Regions from separate parts of the Rhizobium sp. ERR 942 genome, predicted to be linked through region 2. Evidence: predicted binding sites of a transcription regulator. Region 2 holds the regulator's gene; each other region holds the start of a gene.
The links. Region 2 encodes LexA, which represses DNA repair genes until DNA is damaged. Its sites were predicted from a motif close to TGTTCNNNNTGTGTTCNG; they were not measured.
Positions count from the first base shown of each region.

Region 1: FBZ97_RS21395 (helicase-related protein) is a predicted target of LexA. The motif match lies at 1,284-1,301, and genes of this name have one in related genera.
Region 3: dnaE (DNA polymerase III subunit alpha) is a predicted target of LexA. The motif match lies at 2,207-2,224, and genes of this name have one in related genera.
Region 4: FBZ97_RS04500 (UvrD-helicase domain-containing protein) is a predicted target of LexA. The motif match lies at 2,593-2,610, and genes of this name have one in related genera.

Region 1 is NZ_VIUA01000005.1:265,794-269,998, forward strand. Features, by position in the region: gene FBZ97_RS21385 (YMGG-like glycine zipper-containing protein) at 1-76, opposite strand, end outside; gene FBZ97_RS21390 (DUF3309 family protein) at 122-277, opposite strand; gene FBZ97_RS21395 (helicase-related protein) at 1,543-4,205, shown strand, end outside.
Region 2 is NZ_VIUA01000003.1:769,878-774,082, reverse strand. Features, by position in the region: gene kdsA (3-deoxy-8-phosphooctulonate synthase) at 1-175, opposite strand, end outside; gene FBZ97_RS16420 (VOC family protein) at 172-1,059, opposite strand; gene lexA (transcriptional repressor LexA) at 1,478-2,200, shown strand; gene FBZ97_RS16410 (ComEC/Rec2 family competence protein) at 2,181-4,205, opposite strand, start outside.
Region 3 is NZ_VIUA01000003.1:508,468-512,672, reverse strand. Features, by position in the region: gene dnaE (DNA polymerase III subunit alpha) at 1-1,970, opposite strand, end outside; gene FBZ97_RS15085 (hypothetical protein) at 2,326-2,913, shown strand; gene FBZ97_RS15080 (DUF5680 domain-containing protein) at 2,993-3,460, shown strand; gene FBZ97_RS15075 (ABC transporter ATP-binding protein) at 3,470-4,153, opposite strand; gene FBZ97_RS15070 (lipoprotein-releasing ABC transporter permease subunit) at 4,168-4,205, opposite strand, start outside.
Region 4 is NZ_VIUA01000001.1:921,664-925,868, reverse strand. Features, by position in the region: gene FBZ97_RS04510 (efflux RND transporter permease subunit) at 1-1,133, opposite strand, end outside; gene FBZ97_RS04505 (efflux RND transporter periplasmic adaptor subunit) at 1,133-2,299, opposite strand; gene FBZ97_RS04500 (UvrD-helicase domain-containing protein) at 2,663-4,205, shown strand, end outside.

The sequences.
Region 1 (4,205 bases), on a different contig from region 2:
TGGCCGTGCCTTTTTCCGTAGACGTGCACGATGCCAATGCGCCGAGGACGGCGATCGCGAGGATGATCTTCTTCATGGTGTAGCTCCCTAGTGTTGCGAGGTTTGAACAACAAACCGCGGATCAAATCCGTCCCATCAATAACAGAATAAGGACAATGACGAGAACAAGCCCGAGACCACCCGATGGGCCATACCCCCACGCCCGGCTGTAACCCCAGCTGGGTAGTGCGCCGATCAGCAGCAGAATCAGTATCACAAGCAATACCGTACCAAGCATGATGTGTCTCCTCCATGTCGATCGCTTGAATGTCCCGCCAATATCGCTTCCGATCCGACGTTATCCTTCCAGCGCTTCAGCTCAAATCCGTATCCAGGAACAGGCTGAGTTCCGCAATTCTGTGCAGATAAACTTGCGTGCTCGATAATTGTTCCGGCTAAGAAATAAAAATGCGAGTAGGCGGGAGCCTGGGCCTTAGGGAAACGTTAGTGCGGCAACGTCATATCGCCGTCGCCGGAGCGATGGGAGATCCGTTTGTATGGTTAAAATATGATTAAAATACAATGGCTTGTGGTGAACGAAACGGGAAAGGCCCGATGTCTGTGATTCGTCGGCGATTCGTTCTCTATTTGGACTTGGGCTAACCGCGAGCCTCCTCCAGGTACGCCATCAAGGTGCCGGAAGGGCGAAGTGGAGCCCAGGTGAACCGCATAGATGGTGCTTTCGCCGGCCGATTGGTTAATTTGCTGCAGGTTTGTGGGAGGCTCGTCTATTCATGGCAGTGCTATTTCGCGATGCTGTTCCGACGAAATACAATATGTAGCCGTGAACGAATACGATACCTGCCTCTATCCGCGATTCGTCACCGATTCGTTCCGGCTTTGATCGATGTGTTAATGGCTGCAGCTATTGCGTGTATTTGCTGATTCGTTATAGCTGCGCTCGTTAAAAGGTTAATCACAATCGCAGATTCGGCCGGAATTCGGGTCTCAACCATTCAGAGTCCGGTATGTCCGCGGCCGGGAAACACTAAATATTGTGGAGAACAGAAACGGAACCGCCTGGAATCTGCGATTCGTCTCCGATTCGTTCCGGCTTTGGCCCGGATGTTAACGCGATCCTTTGATTCACGCGAAACTTCATTATTTACAGACCATTAACCATAATGCGATCGGAAATTTCGCTGGCTGGGCATTCTCCGCTTGACTCCTTTTGCGCTGGAAAAGTTGCGTAAACAAGATTCAGCATTTGGTGTGAATCTTTTCATTGAAATCCATATGTAGTCGTGAACAAATAAGGAACGCAGTGGAGTCAGCGATTCGTCTCCGATTCGTTCTCAAGCTGTTCCGGAATCGCCGGGACTCGCATGGGATGCAGCCGAAATGTAGCTTATGGTTGAGGCGATCAAATATGAAATCGGTTGTTGTCGTATCTGTTTTTTCATTCGGGTCTTGCCTTTGTCACATATGGTCGTCATCTGTTCGTTTCCTCCAGGAGGAACATGCTGATCGGAAGACGGTAGTTTCTCGCCCATGCACGGACCTATGACTCAGACTTCGCAGCCCATGATCCTGAGCGGACGCGGCGTAACCGCGGTGCTCGGACCAACCAATACCGGCAAAACCCATTATGCTATCGAGCGCATGGTGGCACACGGCAGCGGCGTGATCGGCCTGCCGCTGCGGCTGCTTGCCCGCGAGGTCTATACGCGCGTCGTCGAAAAGGTCGGGGCACACAATGTCGCGCTCGTGACCGGCGAGGAAAAAATATCGCCACCCAATGCGCGCTATTCGGTCTGCACCGTCGAGGCCATGCCGCGCGAGACGCGCGCTTCCTTCGTCGCCATTGACGAGGTGCAGCTTGCCGGTGACCTAGAGCGCGGGCATATCTTCACCGACCGTATCCTGCATCTGCGCGGCCGCGATGAAACCCTGCTGCTTGGTGCCGGCACCATGCGGCCGATTCTCGAACAGCTTCTGCCAGGAATTACGGTTCTCGAACGGCCCAGGCTGTCGCATCTCTTCTACGCCGGGCAGAAGAAGATCACGCGCCTGCCGCAGCGCACGGCGATCGTCGCCTTTTCCGCCGACGAGGTCTATGCGATCGCCGAGCTTATCCGCCGCCAGCGCGGTGGCGCGGCCGTCGTTCTCGGGGCGCTCAGTCCACGTACCCGCAATGCGCAGGTGGCCCTCTATCAGGAAGGTGATGTCGAATATCTGGTTGCGACAGATGCGATCGGCATGGGGCTCAACCTCGATGTCGATCATGTCGCCTTCGCCCAGGACCGCAAGTTCGACGGCTATCAGTTCCGCAACCTCAATCCGGCCGAGCTTGGCCAGATCGCAGGTCGTGCCGGCCGTCACCTTAAGGATGGCACTTTCGGGGTGACGGGGCAGGTGGACCCGTTCGATGACGAGCTGGTGCGCCGGATCGAGGGACACGAATTCGATATGGTCAAGGTGCTGCAATGGCGCAGCAAGGATCTGGATTTCGCTTCGATCGCGGCGTTGCGTGCAAGTTTGGAAGACGCGCCTCGCGTGCAGGGCTTGACGCGGGCGCTGCCTGCGGTAGACCAGCAGGCGTTGGAATATCTGTCACGCGATCTGGAGATAGTCGATCTTGCCAGCAACCCGGCTCGGGTTGAGAAATTGTGGGAGGCCTGTGCGCTTCCCGACTATCGGCGCATCACGCCTGCCCAGCACGCCGATCTCATTGCCGCCCTCTTTTCCGATCTCGTGCGCTATGGCACGGTGAAAGAGGATTTTCTGGCCGAACAGGTGCATCGCGCCGATCGGACGGACGGCGAGATCGACACGCTTTCGGCGCGAATCGCGCAGATAAGGACTTGGACCTATGTGTCGAACCGGCCTGGCTGGCTTGCCGATCCGACACACTGGCAAGAAAAGACGCGGGAAATCGAAGATCGATTGTCCGACGCGTTACATGAGAGGTTGACGAAACGCTTTGTTGATCGCAGGACATCTGTGCTCATGAAGCGCCTGAGAGAGAATGCGATGCTGGAAGCTGAAATCAGTGTGAATGGAGATGTCTTCGTTGAGGGACATCATGTGGGACAGTTGACCGGATTCCGGTTCACGCCTATCGCAGGGACCGAAGGGCCTGATGCCAAGGCCGTCCAGACGGCCTCGCAAAAGGCGCTGGCGCTGGAATTCGAGGCACGTGCCGCACGTCTGCATGCGGCCGGCAACGGCGATCTCGCGATCAGTGCCGATGGCCTCGTGCGCTGGCTCGGCGATCCCGTCGCGCGCCTGTCAGGCAGCGATCATGTCATGCGTCCGCGCGTCATCCTGCTCGCCGACGAGCAGCTGACCGGCAATGCGCGCGATCATGTCGCCGCTCGTATTGAACGTTTCGTGAATCACCACATCAGCACCGTCCTGAAGCCGCTGGACGATCTCCAGCGCGCCGAAGATCTGCAGGGCCTTGCCAAGGGACTGGCCTTCCAGCTGGTGGAGAATCTCGGCGTTCTGTTCCGCCGCGACGTTACGGAAGAAGTGAAGTCGCTGGATCAGGACGGGCGTGCCTCGATGCGCCGCTACGGCGTTCGCTTTGGCGCCTACCATATTTTCGTGCCCGCCCTTCTGAAACCCGCTCCGGCCGAGCTCATTACGCTGCTCTGGGCACTGAAGAATGACGGCCTGGACAAGCCCGGCTATGGCGATCTGATTCCGGTTCTAGCTGCCGGCCGTACCTCGGTCGTTACCGATCCTGGATATGAGCGCACATTCTACAAGCTTGCAGGCTTCCGGTTCCTCGGCAAGCGCGCGGTGCGTATCGACATTCTGGAGCGCTTGGCGGACCTCATTCGTCCGCTCCTGCAGTGGAAGCCTGGCCAGGCTTCGCGCCCCGACGGCGCCTATGACGGCCGTCGCTTCACGACGACGACCGCGATGCTCTCCATTCTCGGTGCGACGCTTGAGGACATGGAGGAAATTCTCAAGGGTCTCGGTTATCGCGCCGATTCGGTGAGGGCGGAGGAGGCTGCGGCCTTCCTCGCTCAGCAAGATGCGGCTGCAACGCCCGCCGCACCAGCTGAAGAAGCCGCAGCCGAGAAGGCCGATCATGATGATGCCGACGCTGCGACCGAAGAGCCGGCTAAGGAAACGGAAGCTGTTACCCAGGAAGCAGCTCCGGCTGCGGATGCGTCGGCTGAACCGGTTTCCGTAGCGATTGAGGCCGCCGAGGC
Region 2 (4,205 bases):
AGACAAGGCCGATGCCCAGCTTGCCGCAGAGTTCCTTCAGGACGCCGGCAACCATGAACGCATGGTCGCGGCTTTCCATCTGGCAGGGGCCGGCAATCAGCGACAGCTTTGCAGTATTGGAAAAGAGGACCTTGGAGGCACCCTCGCCGACGGTGACTTCCGAATTCGTGCTCATATTATCTCCTCAAAGGCGAACAATGCGCCCTGACCGGGTGCCAACCTCGCCAATAGACGATTGTTCTTACGCGTATAGGTGACGCCGTTAGCAGTGAAATGCGACGATGTCACGGAAAGATCGCGCGTTTTGAAAAGGATTGCACGTGCTCTGAGCCCCGGATCATTCGTGCGAACAGGTAGATCATAGAATGCCTCCATTCCTTCCGGCGTCAAAATCTCCAGATCGGCATTGGCGGCCTTGATCGTCAGGCCAAAGGAATGCTCCATAATGCGCGGGCCACCGACAAGCTCCTCGAAGAAGCCGCGATAGGCCGCCGGCTTCGGCGCGCAAAGCGCTACCCGCGCGATACCAGTCACGCCGTTTTCGTGACGCTCGAGCACACTGCGGTCAGCCGGCAGCGGATTGATGCGCTGACAGCAGAAAGCGAGAAAATCCGGCGCGCGCAGATCGGCGGCGAAGGCAAGACGAAAACCGGCCGTGGTTTCCGTTCCATCCGGCATCTTCATGGGACGGGAGAAATCCAGCATCTGCCCCGCCGAAATCGCAGCTGCTTTGAAGCGCTCGTCATCCGCCACCGCGTCATCCGTACCGAATACCACGGCCGAAAAGCCATTTTCGCCGACCCGGAAGCGATAAGCCTGGTCACGAGCAACGAAAACGTTGCCATCCAAGATGCTCTTTTCGCACTGCTCCATCGATGCCACGCCCAGAGGCTCTAAATAGGTTTTATCGGCAAGGAAGACGCAAGCATTCTGCGTGCCAAAGGGATGGCGCGCATCTGGAGCCACTGTAAAACCGAGCTTGCCGAGGCGCTCGCGTGCCAGAGCGATATCGACGGTCGGCAGCACGAGATGATCCAGCGGATGCGGAGACGAAATCATGGCTTCTCCTGTTTGCTTGCCGAAGCAGATTTGCGCCCATCCCCCGCGCAATTCAAGATGGAAGCATGGAACACCCGGAGCACACGACATGGATCGAAGGCAATCTCGCAAACGTGATTGCTGATTCTCTGCCATGGCTGGCTCATGCAGCCGCGCGGCACGTTCATCCAAATGCTCGGCGCACGGGCTGACGACAAAGTCTCGGAAGCGAGTAGAGCGGCATTTCTCTTATTTTTCTGCAGGTTAACGGAGACACAGCGCGCCGATGTTCGGAGCCGATCCATTCGCAAATGGTAATTATTTAACTGACCTCACAAGGCTTTACCGAAATTTAAGTACTTGCGGAACACATATGGAACATATAGTGTCCGTTCTGGATTTGTTTCACAGCTTTTCTTGATTCTGGGGTTCCAAGACGATGTTGACGCGCAAGCAGCAGGAACTGCTTCTCTTCATTCACGAACGCATGAAGGAATCCGGGGTTCCGCCATCTTTCGACGAGATGAAGGATGCACTGGATCTGGCATCGAAATCCGGTATTCATCGCCTGATTACGGCACTGGAGGAGCGGGGCTTTATCCGCCGGCTGCCGAACCGGGCCAGAGCGCTCGAAGTCATCAAGCTTCCCGACGCCTATAATCCGAGCCTGCAGCAGCGCCGCGGCTTTTCTCCGAGCGTTATCGAGGGCAGCCTCGGAAAGCCGCAGCCCGTTGCCCCGCCCGCTCCGTCGAAGGTGGCAAATGACGATCACAATGGCTCGGCGTCGGTGCCCGTGATGGGCCGCATCGCTGCCGGTGTTCCGATCTCGGCCATCCAGAACAATACGCACGACATTACCGTTCCCGCCGACATGCTCGGATCCGGCGAACATTATGCGCTTGAAGTTCGAGGGGATTCGATGATCGATGCCGGAATTTTCGACGGCGATACCGTCATCATCCGCAATTCGACGACGGCCAATCCCGGCGATATCGTCGTTGCACTCGTCGACGACGAAGAAGCGACACTGAAGCGCTTCCGCCGCAAGGGTGCCTCCATCGCGCTGGAAGCCGCAAACCCGGCCTATGAAACCCGCATCTTCGGGCCGGACCGCGTCAAAGTTCAGGGCAAGCTCGTTGGCCTTATTCGTCGCTATCACTAACCGGTGAATTGTCGACGACGGGTGACGCTGGCGCAATTGGCGCGTCGAATTTGCCAGTGCGCCAATCATAGGTTCGATGCCTGGTCCATGGACGCTGCGGGTTCTCGAATGCGGCTGAGATAATGGGCCTGTCTGCGGTAAGTATCATTTCGATGGAGCCGGTTTTGCGCAATGTCGCACCGGTTATGAGCATCGCTCCGGAACGGCAGTGGTTCAGCCGCATTCGGATTGGCGTTACGACGATATTCGCCATATTGCAGGCTGAGGGTAGATAGGCTGCGTTCTCGATCGTAACCAGTATCGCGCCGTTTTCGAGGATGGCTGCGCACCATGCTCCTTTCTGGCAGGCGAAACTGCCCTGCATGGTACGGTCCAAGGCCTCCTCCATTGCGGTGCGGACCGCCCTCTGTTCTTCACTGTTCAATCGCTTATAACGATCTGCCTTGCCGATTTGTGGAAGTCGGCTGTCAGCCGAGAGCATGGTCGGAGGCTGATGTTCCGCCGCAACCAGTGCCTTTTGCCATTGTTCGAAAATGAAGGCCTGCGGTTTCTCACGATTGGTCGCGAGTATATCGTCCTGGCGCAACGCGACCAGAACGCCATCTTCGGAGATCATCAGGTCGGGTTTCGGTACGCCAGATCCGAATGCCGCCAAGCCCATGGACAAGAGCGATAATAGCAGGCCCAGATGGCGAAGCCGGGTCCGCAATATGCTCATGATCAGGAAGCCGATAATGAATGTGGGCATCAGCCAGGTCGGCTGGCGACCGAAGGTAATGTCACCTCCCCAACCAGCTACGGTTCTTGCGATCATGATAACGAGTTCCAGTCCCTCTCCGGTGACTTTCCAGAAAGGCCCGTCGAGACCGAGCGGCATGAGCAGCATCGCCGCCATGCCGAATGGCATGACGATAAAGGAGACGATGGGCATAGCAGCGAGATTGGCGGCGAGCCCATATGTCGCCAACCGGTGAAAATGCTCGATCGAGAAGATAGCCGTCGACGCGCCGCCGATGAACGAGGTCGACGTCACGCCTGCGAAGAAGCGCATGACGAACAATAGCGGACTTAATAGACGGACGCGCGGCAAAATGTTTTCGCGATGTCGCCGCCGCTTCCATAGCGAATAGCCCGACACCAGCGCCAGCGTTGCGGCATAAGACATCTGGAAGCTCGGGCCGAGCACTTGCGACGGCGACAGTACGAGAATGACAATGGCAGAAAGTGCGACGTTGCGCAGACTGATGGATGGTCGATCAAAAAGCACGGCCGCGAGCATGATCGCCATCATGATGAAGGCACGCTCGGCGGATACACCGAAGCCGGAGATGAGATAATAGGCCGTTACGGTGAGAAGCGCGCCGAGGGCTGCGAACTTCTTGGTCGGCCAGGCCTGCGCGACGCCGGGAAACAGGCTGAACAAGTAGCGTAGGCCGATGTAGAAAATGCCGGCCGACAACGCCATGTTCAGACCGGAAATTGCAATGATATGGGTCAGGCCGGCAATTCTCAGCGCTTCCGTCGTATTCTTGGAGATTGCGCGTCTCTCATCGGTGACAAGCGCCGCGGCAAAGGCGCCGGTATCTCCCGGCAAGGTTTGCCTGATCCTGTCGCCTATGCTGTTACGCAACCCGGCGAGCCAAATATCGGCCATATCCATCAGAGCACCGGCGGCGTTATCACCGGCCGGAGACAATAATTTCGGCGTTCCGTAGGCAAAGCCGTTCGCACCGATACCATTGAAATAGGAACTGAAGGCGAAATCGTTGAGGCCAAGCAAGGCCGGTCCGGCCGGCGGCGTCAACCGCGCCCTACCCTGGATGCGATCACCGAGATCGAACGGCTCCGCCTGCTTGCGCACGAAGATCGTAACCCGCTGCGGCGCGCGGCGAATGGAAGGTTTTTCCGTTGCCTCGACGCGAACGACGTAGCGCCAGCGTCCATTGTCATAGGATTCCCGTCGTTCGATCTGACCGGTCACGGTCGTGGTCACGGCCGAATCGAG
Region 3 (4,205 bases), 260 kb from region 2:
GCGATGATATCCTCGATGCAGTCGGGACGCATGCCGATCAGGGCCTTGCGCATGCCCGCACTTTCCACCTGGAACACGCCGACCGTCTCGCCGCGCGAGAGCATCTCATAGCTCGGTTTGTCGTCGAGCGGTATGCTGGCAAGATCGATCGAGATGCCGCGCTTGGCAACGAAATCGACGGCCGTCTTGAGGACAGTCAGCGTCTTCAAGCCGAGGAAGTCGAACTTCACCAGACCGGCCTGCTCCACCCATTTCATGTTGAACTGGGTGACCGGCATGTCGGAGCGCGGATCGCGATACATCGGCACGAGCTTCGACAGCGGACGATCGCCGATCACGATACCGGCGGCGTGCGTCGAGGCGTGGCGATAGAGGCCTTCGATCTTCTGGGCGATGTCGAGAAGTCGGGCGACGACCGGCTCCTTGTCCGCCTCTTCCTGCAGACGCGGCTCCTCCTCGATCGCCTTGCTCAGCGGCGTCGGATTGGCGGGATTGTTCGGCACCAGCTTGCAGATCTTGTCGACCTGGCCATAGGGCATTTCGAGCACGCGACCGACGTCGCGCAAGGCTGCGCGCGCCTGCAGCGAACCGAAGGTGATGATCTGCGCCACCTGCTCGCGGCCGTATTTGGCCTGCACGTAACGGATCACCTCTTCGCGCCGGTCCTGGCAGAAGTCGATATCGAAGTCCGGCATGGAGACGCGTTCCGGATTGAGAAAGCGCTCGAACAGCAGCGAGAAGCGCAGCGGATCGACGTCGGTGATGGTCAGAGCGTAGGCGACCAGCGAGCCCGCACCGGAACCGCGGCCCGGGCCGACGGGGATATCGTGGCGCTTGGCCCACTTGATGAAGTCCGCGACGATCAGGAAGTAGCCGGGAAACTTCATGCGCTCGATAACGCTGAGTTCGAATTCCAGCCGCTCGCGATAATCCTTTTCCGCATAGCCGGGTGCCATGCCGAGCGAGGCGAGACGCTGGTCGAGACCCTCAATCGCCTGAGCGCGCAGCTCGGCGGCCTCGGCGCGTTCCGCCTCCTCCGCATCATCCGTGGCGCCGGTGAAGCGCGGCAGGATCGGCTTGCGGGTCTTCAGGATGAAGGAGCAGCGGCGAGCGATCTCGACCGTGTTCTCCAGCGCTTCGGGCAGATTGGCGAAGAGTTTCGCCATGTCGGCACGGCTCTTGAGATAATGATCCGGCGTCAGGCGGAACCGCGTATCGTCCGAGACAATGGCATTGTGGGCCACCGCCATCAAAGCGTCATGCGCATCATAATCATCCCGCGTCGGGAAAAATGCTTCGTTGGTGGCAACGAGCGGGATGTCATGCTCATAAGCAAGCTTGATCATCTTCTGCTCGTGACGACGATCATAGGTGCCATGGCGCTGCAATTCGACATAAAGCCTGTCGCCGAACAGCTGCTTCAGCCTCAACAACCGAGAGAGCGCCTGGGCGGCGTGCCCTTCTTTCAACGCCATATCGACGGGACCGGTGAGCGAACCGGTGAGTGCAATCATTCCTTCCGTGCCGATTTCATCCAGCCATGATGCTGCAATGTGAACGGCGCTGTTGCCCTCGCCGCCGAGATAAGCGCGGCTGACGAGATCAACGAGGCGCTCATATCCCCGCTCGGTTGCGGCAAGCAGAACGATGGATGGCAGCTTCGCCAGAGCCTGCTGCGGCCCGCGCTTCTCGCCCTCGCCGCCATCCTCCATATCGATCGACAGCTGACAGCCGATGATCGGCTGCAGCCCCTCATCCATCGCCTTTTGCGAGAATTCCAGGGCAACGAACAGATTGTTGGTATCGGTGATGGCAATAGCCGGCTGACTGTCCCCGGCAGCCTTGGCCAATATCTTCTTGAGCGGCAATGCGCCCTCTAGCAGAGAATAGGCGGAATGAACCCTGAGGTGCACGAATTCCGGCATTTCGCCGACCGGCGCTGCCGCGCCGTTGCCACCTGCATCCGCCATTTCATACCCTTCCGCACACCTGAATGAATCAGCGGCATTTTCGGCATTGCGGACCGTAAAGTCCAGAAGTTGCTCCCATCAAATATGGGAACAGCATGTGCAAATGGGGGACAAAACTTACATCGCCATCATGATGAGGGAAAAGCTGGCAACGAACATGACGATGGAAGTGAATGCTGCAACGTCTCGAATAATGTCGGTCATTTAGGCGCTCCTTACTCGTTATGTTTCTTTTTTGTTCCATTTTTGTTCGAGAGTCAATAGACGCATCAGGAAATTTCATTGGACGGTTTTCTGCCCTCAGATGGACGCCGGCACAACCGAGCGTTATGCAAGGGCAAACATGGAGATCACGATGAAATCACTTGCCTGCGCTCTCGCCATTCTTTTGACCGCAACTGCGGCTCAAGCAGAAAATACATCTGCACCCGAGCGCATCGTCGACGCCGCGATCGGCGACTGGAACAAGGACGGGAAACCGGACCTTGCCATTCTGGTAGCTCCCCCGGCGGACAAGCAGGCCGAAACCTCCATCGGCATCTACATCTATCTGCGTGACAACGAGCATTCCCTATTGCAATTGGCAGCAAGCGCTCCTGACAAGATCTGGGGTAGAGCCAGCGGTGTTTACGGCCAGGAACCTTCGATCGCCGCGCTGCCGAACGGTTCGATCGCAATCACCTCGCAGAACGATGCAATCGGCCGCGATCGTTGGCATCAAACGCTAACACTTGCCTATCGCAACAACGGTTTCGTGGTGGCCGGCTACACTTACGATGCCCGCGATACGCTCGAACCGGATAATAGCCAGACCTGCGACTACAATGTATTGACCGGTAAGGTGACGAAAGACAGCAAGACGCTGAAGACCGATGCCAAGACCATCAACATTCAGGATTGGCAGGATGAGATCGGGGAGAAGGCCTGCGGGCTCGGCCATTAACAACGCATGTTCACTTTTTGTTCTTTACACTTCTTCGGATCCATGGCATTGTGCCTGCTCACCAAAATTGGAGAGGGTCATGCCGGATCTTGCCGAGCTGAACGATTTTATTGTCGCCGCCAAAGCCGAGACCTATGTTGGTGACGGCGAGCGGCTGCCGTCCTGCCGAAGCGGCTCGCATGACATCGGTTATGCGAGCGGCCGCTGGCGCTATCTCGACAGCTATTTCGGCGGCACGGATTTCGCGGGGCAGGAACTCGTCTGGCACGACGACAAGCCGGTCTGGGCCATGAACTATTTCGGCCATATCGTCGAGCCCGATCTGATCGACGGAACGCGAGCCGGCATGGTTATCAAGGCTGCACTCCTGCGCCTCTATCAGGATGAAAAACGTTTTCTAGGCGGCTTCGAATTCGAACATGTCTATGGCCGCTATATCGACCGCAGCACCGGATCGTGCGACCACTTTATCGGGCACGAAGCCATTATGGTGAATGAGCACAAGGCCTATGAGCTGGATTATCGCGGTGGCCTGATCGTTCCGTGACGGGAGCGATCAAACCTCGACCACCTTGCCTTCACTCAGCGTGACACGGCGATCCATGCGGGCTGCGAGCTCGTGATTGTGGGTGGCAATCAACGCCGCGAGACCCGACTGACGCACCAGTGCTTCCAGCGCATCGAAGACATAATGCGCCGTTGCCGGGTCGAGGTTGCCGGTGGGCTCATCCGCCAGCAGCACCAGCGGCGCATTGGCGACAGCACGGGCGATCGCGACGCGCTGCTGCTCGCCGCCGGAGAGCTCGGCGGGGCGGTGATCGCCACGATGGCCAATGCGCATGTAATCGAGAAGCTGAGAAGCGCGCTCGCTCGCATCTTTACGCGAAAGCCCGGAAATAAGCTGCGGCATCATGATATTCTCAAGAGCCGAGAACTCGGGCAGCAGGTGATGGAACTGATAGACGAAGCCGATTTCGCTGCGACGCACGGCTGTACGCCTATCGTCAGACAAGCCTTCGCAGGCCTGACCATTGACGAGCACTTCGCCGCCATCCGGATGCTCAAGCAGCCCGGCCACATGCAGAAGCGTCGATTTACCCGTGCCTGACGGCGCAACAAGCGCGACGATCTCGCCGCTGCGCAAAGTGAAATCGGCGCCTTTCAGGATCGACAGCCGCGTCTCGCCCTGCCCGTAGTGACGCTCCACGCCAGAGAGCTGGAGAACGACGTTGCGTTTCATCAAATGGAATATCCTTATTCGTAGCGTAGCGCTTGCACCGGATCGAGCCGCG
Region 4 (4,205 bases), on a different contig from region 2:
GGCATGGTGACGACCGGTATCAGCGTCGCCCGCCAGTCGCGCAGGAAGAGATAGATGACTGCGGTGACGATCAACGCCGACAGGACGAGCGCCAGCACGACCTCGTGGATCGCTCCCTGAATGAACAGGGCATCGTCGCTGGTGACGACGATGCGCGTACCCTCGGGCAGCGATTTAGACAGCTGCGCGACGACGGCCTTCACGCCTTCGGAAATATTCAAGGTATTCGACTGCGCCTGACGGATGATGCCGAGACCAACGCCCTGCACGCCGTTCGAACGCAGCGCGGTCGTGCCGTCCCTCGGTCCGAGCGTCACGGTGGCGACATCGGAAAGCCGCACGCGGTTCTTGATGATCAGCCGGGAGAAATCCTCCGGCGTCTGTAGTGCCGCCGTGGCGCGCACGACGATATCCTGCCGCGCACTCTTCAGCGATCCGGCCGGTACATCGAGTGCTGCGGTCGCAAGCGCCGTCGTCAGGTCGCCGATGGTGAGACCTCGGCTCGCAAGGGCGGCCTGATCGACATCGATGCGGAAGATCTTCTCCTGATCGCCGTAAAGCTCGACATCGGCGACGCCCTCGACCGAAGCCAGCCGGTCGGTGATCTCCTTGTCGACGAGCTGTGTCAGGTCATCCATCGTCAACGTGGTCGAGGTGACGGCAAGCCGCATGATCGGCTGCGAATCCGAATCCGCCTTGACGATCTGAGGCGCATCCGCCTGATCGGGCAATTGTTCGGTGATGCGACCGATGGCGTCGCGGACATCATTGGCGGCAACCGAAAGATCGGTCGCGTCGGAAAATTCGAGCGTTACCCGGCTCTGACCGAAGGAGGAACTGGAGGAAACCGACTTCAGGCCGCTGACGCGGGCAACCGCCCCTTCGATGATCTTCGTCAGCTCCTGATCCACCGTCTGCGGCGATGCGCCATCGAATACCGTCCTGACGGTCACGACCGGACGGTCGACATCGGGTAGTTCTCGCACTTCGACGCCGAAATAGGCGGCAAGACCGGCGACGACCATCAGCGTGTTGAAGACCAGCGCCAGGATCGGCCGGCGCACGAAGAGCGCGGTAAAGGATTGCTTGGCCGCTGCCGAGCCGGCATCCGCCACATCGTTGCCATCGGTCATCATTGGGTGATGACCTCCTTGGCCTGGGCGACATCGCGGGCAAAGCGAACCTCGCCACCTTCGGTCACGCGCTGCAATCCTTCGATGACGATGAGATCGCCATTGCGGAGATCGCCACGGACCAGCACCGCATCCGGATTGCGCTGCACGACGCTGACGCGCACCTTCGAGGACTTACCGTCAACGACGCGCCAGACATGCGCACCCGCCCCATCCCATTGGACGGCGAGCGGATCGACGGAGGGATAGGATTCGCCGGCAAAGTGCATGCCGACATTGAAGGACATGCCGGCGCGCAGAACATCGGAGGCGTTATCGATGCGGGCGCGCACGCGCAGCGTCCGGCTCGCGCCGTCAACACGATTGTCGACTGCCTCGACAACGCCCGAAAATACGCGCCCCGGCAATGCCACCGACGTCGCTTCCACCGGCTGGTCGACCTTGACGGTGTTGGCGAAGCGCTCCGGCACCCAGTAATCCACCAGGATTTCCGAGCGGTCGTCCAGCATCACGATATTGGTCGTTGTCGTCACATTGTCGCCGACGACCACAGGCACGATACCGACAATCCCGTCGATCGGTGCGACCACATCGCGGCGCTTCAGCGCCAGCTCGGCCGATTGCAGCGCCAGCTTTGCGCCCTGCTCCACGATCTCGGCATCGAAAACATCCATACGCGAGACTGTGGATTTGATATTGCGGTAGAGCTGGGATTTTTCGACAGCGCTCTTCAGCGCCACTTCCGCCTGGCCGCGAGCGATGATCTGCTCATCGTCGTCGAGACGCGCCAGCACCTGCCCCTGCTTCACCCTGTCGCCTGACTTGATGAGAATTTCCCGGATCGTACCCGCCGCTTGCGGCATGACGACGACCGAACGGATGGCGTCGCCGGTACCGATCGCGCTCAGGCGATCGTTAACAACACCGCTGACCACAGGCTCGGTGACGACAAGCGGTATGTTCTGACCGCGCCGTCCACCGGAGCTTGCCTGCGTCTCCGACTTTCCGTCCGCCGCGCCATCGCGCGGAGCAATCCAGGCCACGACAGTCTCGGGAACGCCGACCTTCTGCAGCAGGCCCGCCGCGCTGGGCATGAAGGCCACGACAGCGGCGATGCCGGCTGCCAGCAAGAAAAAAGACAAGGAAAGCTGCTTCCAGGCGGTCATGCACGTCTCCGGCTCGTTGTGTCAGAGGCGATGAAATCGCGTCGTTGGTTTTTGTGACCCCTCATCTACCCAGCGCACTTAACCGGGGGCCAATTTCGGCTCGGACGGCTCTATAAAGCAAGATTGTGCCCGATTTGCTGCAATATCGTGTTTTTGAGCATATGCCGCAAGTTTCGCCACAGATTATGACAAAGTTGTAATCTTGGTGCGGACAACGAGACGTTTTACCCGGTGAATGGGCCGACCCGTTTCCACATGAAAACAGCCGTCGATCGAGTCTTATGCCCTGTGAATGTGCACTTTTTGTTCTAGTTTCGGCCCGTTTCTTTTGCCTTTCGGGGTAGAATCATTACATTGGGCGGCATGACCATTGGACATGACGATATTCCCTTCTTTGACGAGGAGCCGGAGCACGTGGCGCCGCGCCGTTCCGCGCCGGCTGCCGGCAGCATTGGCGGCGGCATTGCGGCCCGCGCCATGGCAGCACGCGACAGCGGCCGCCGGCCCGATTATCTCTCAGGCCTCAATACCGAACAGGCGGAAGCCGTGGAAACGCTCGACGGCCCCGTGCTGGTGCTTGCCGGCGCCGGCACCGGCAAGACACGGGTATTGACCACTCGCATCGCTCATATCCTGTCCACCAACCGCGCCTTCCCCAGCCAGATCCTCGCCGTCACCTTCACCAACAAGGCGGCTCGCGAGATGAAGGAACGTATCGCGCTGCTGGTCGGCGGCGCAGTCGAAGGCATGCCATGGCTCGGCACCTTCCACTCCATCGGTGTCAAGCTGTTGCGCCGCCATGCCGAACTGGTCGGCCTCACCTCCAGCTTCACCATTCTCGATACCGACGATGTCGTCCGCCTGATCAAGCAACTGATCCAGGCCGAAGGGCTCGACGACAAGCGCTGGCCGGCCAAGCAGTTTGCCGGCATGATCGACACATGGAAGAACAAGGGCCTGAGCCCCACCGATATTCCGGAAGGTGACGCCCGCGCCTTTGCCAACGGCAAGGGCCGCGAACTCTATGCCGCCTACCAGAACCGCCTGAAGACGCTGAACGCCTGCGACTTCGGCGACCTTTTGCTGCATCCGATCAATATGTTCCGGCAGAATCCTGATATCCTCAAGGATTATCACCAGCGCTTCCGCTACATCCTGGTTGATGAGTATCAGGACACCAACACGGCGCAATATATGTGGCTGCGCCTGCTGGCGCAGCGGCAGAAAGGCGAGTCGCAGAATGTCTGCTGCGTCGGCGACGACGACCAGTCGATCTATGGCTGGCGCGGCGCGGAAGTGGACAATATCCTGCGCTTCGAGAAGGATTTTCCGGGCGCCAAGGTCATCAAGCTCGAGCGCAACTATCGCTCCACAGAGCATATTCTCGGCGCCGCCGCGCATCTGATCGCCCATAATGAGGGCCGACTCGGCAAGACGCTGTTCACCGACCGCTCCGATCCGGACGACATCAAGGTGCAGGTGCACGCTTCCTGGGATTCCGAGGAAGAAGCGCGCGCCATCGGCGAAGAGATCGAGCAGCTGCAGCGCAACAAGCACAATCTCAACGACATCGCCATCCTCGTGCGCGCCTCCTTCCAGATGCGCGAGTTCGAAGACCGCTTTGTCACGCTCGGCCTGAACTATCGCGTCGTTGGTGGCCCGCGCTTCTACGAGCGCCTCGAAATCCGCGATGCCATGGCCTATTTCCGCCTCGTCTGCCAGCCGGCCGACGATCTCGCCTTCGAACGCATCATCAATACGCCAAAACGCGGTCTCGGCGACACCACTGTCCGTGCGCTGCATGATTACGCCCGCGTGCGCGATATCCCGATGCTGGCGGCAGCGGCCGACATCATCGAGACGGATGAGATGAAGCCGAAGGCGCGCAAGGCGCTGTTCGACGTCG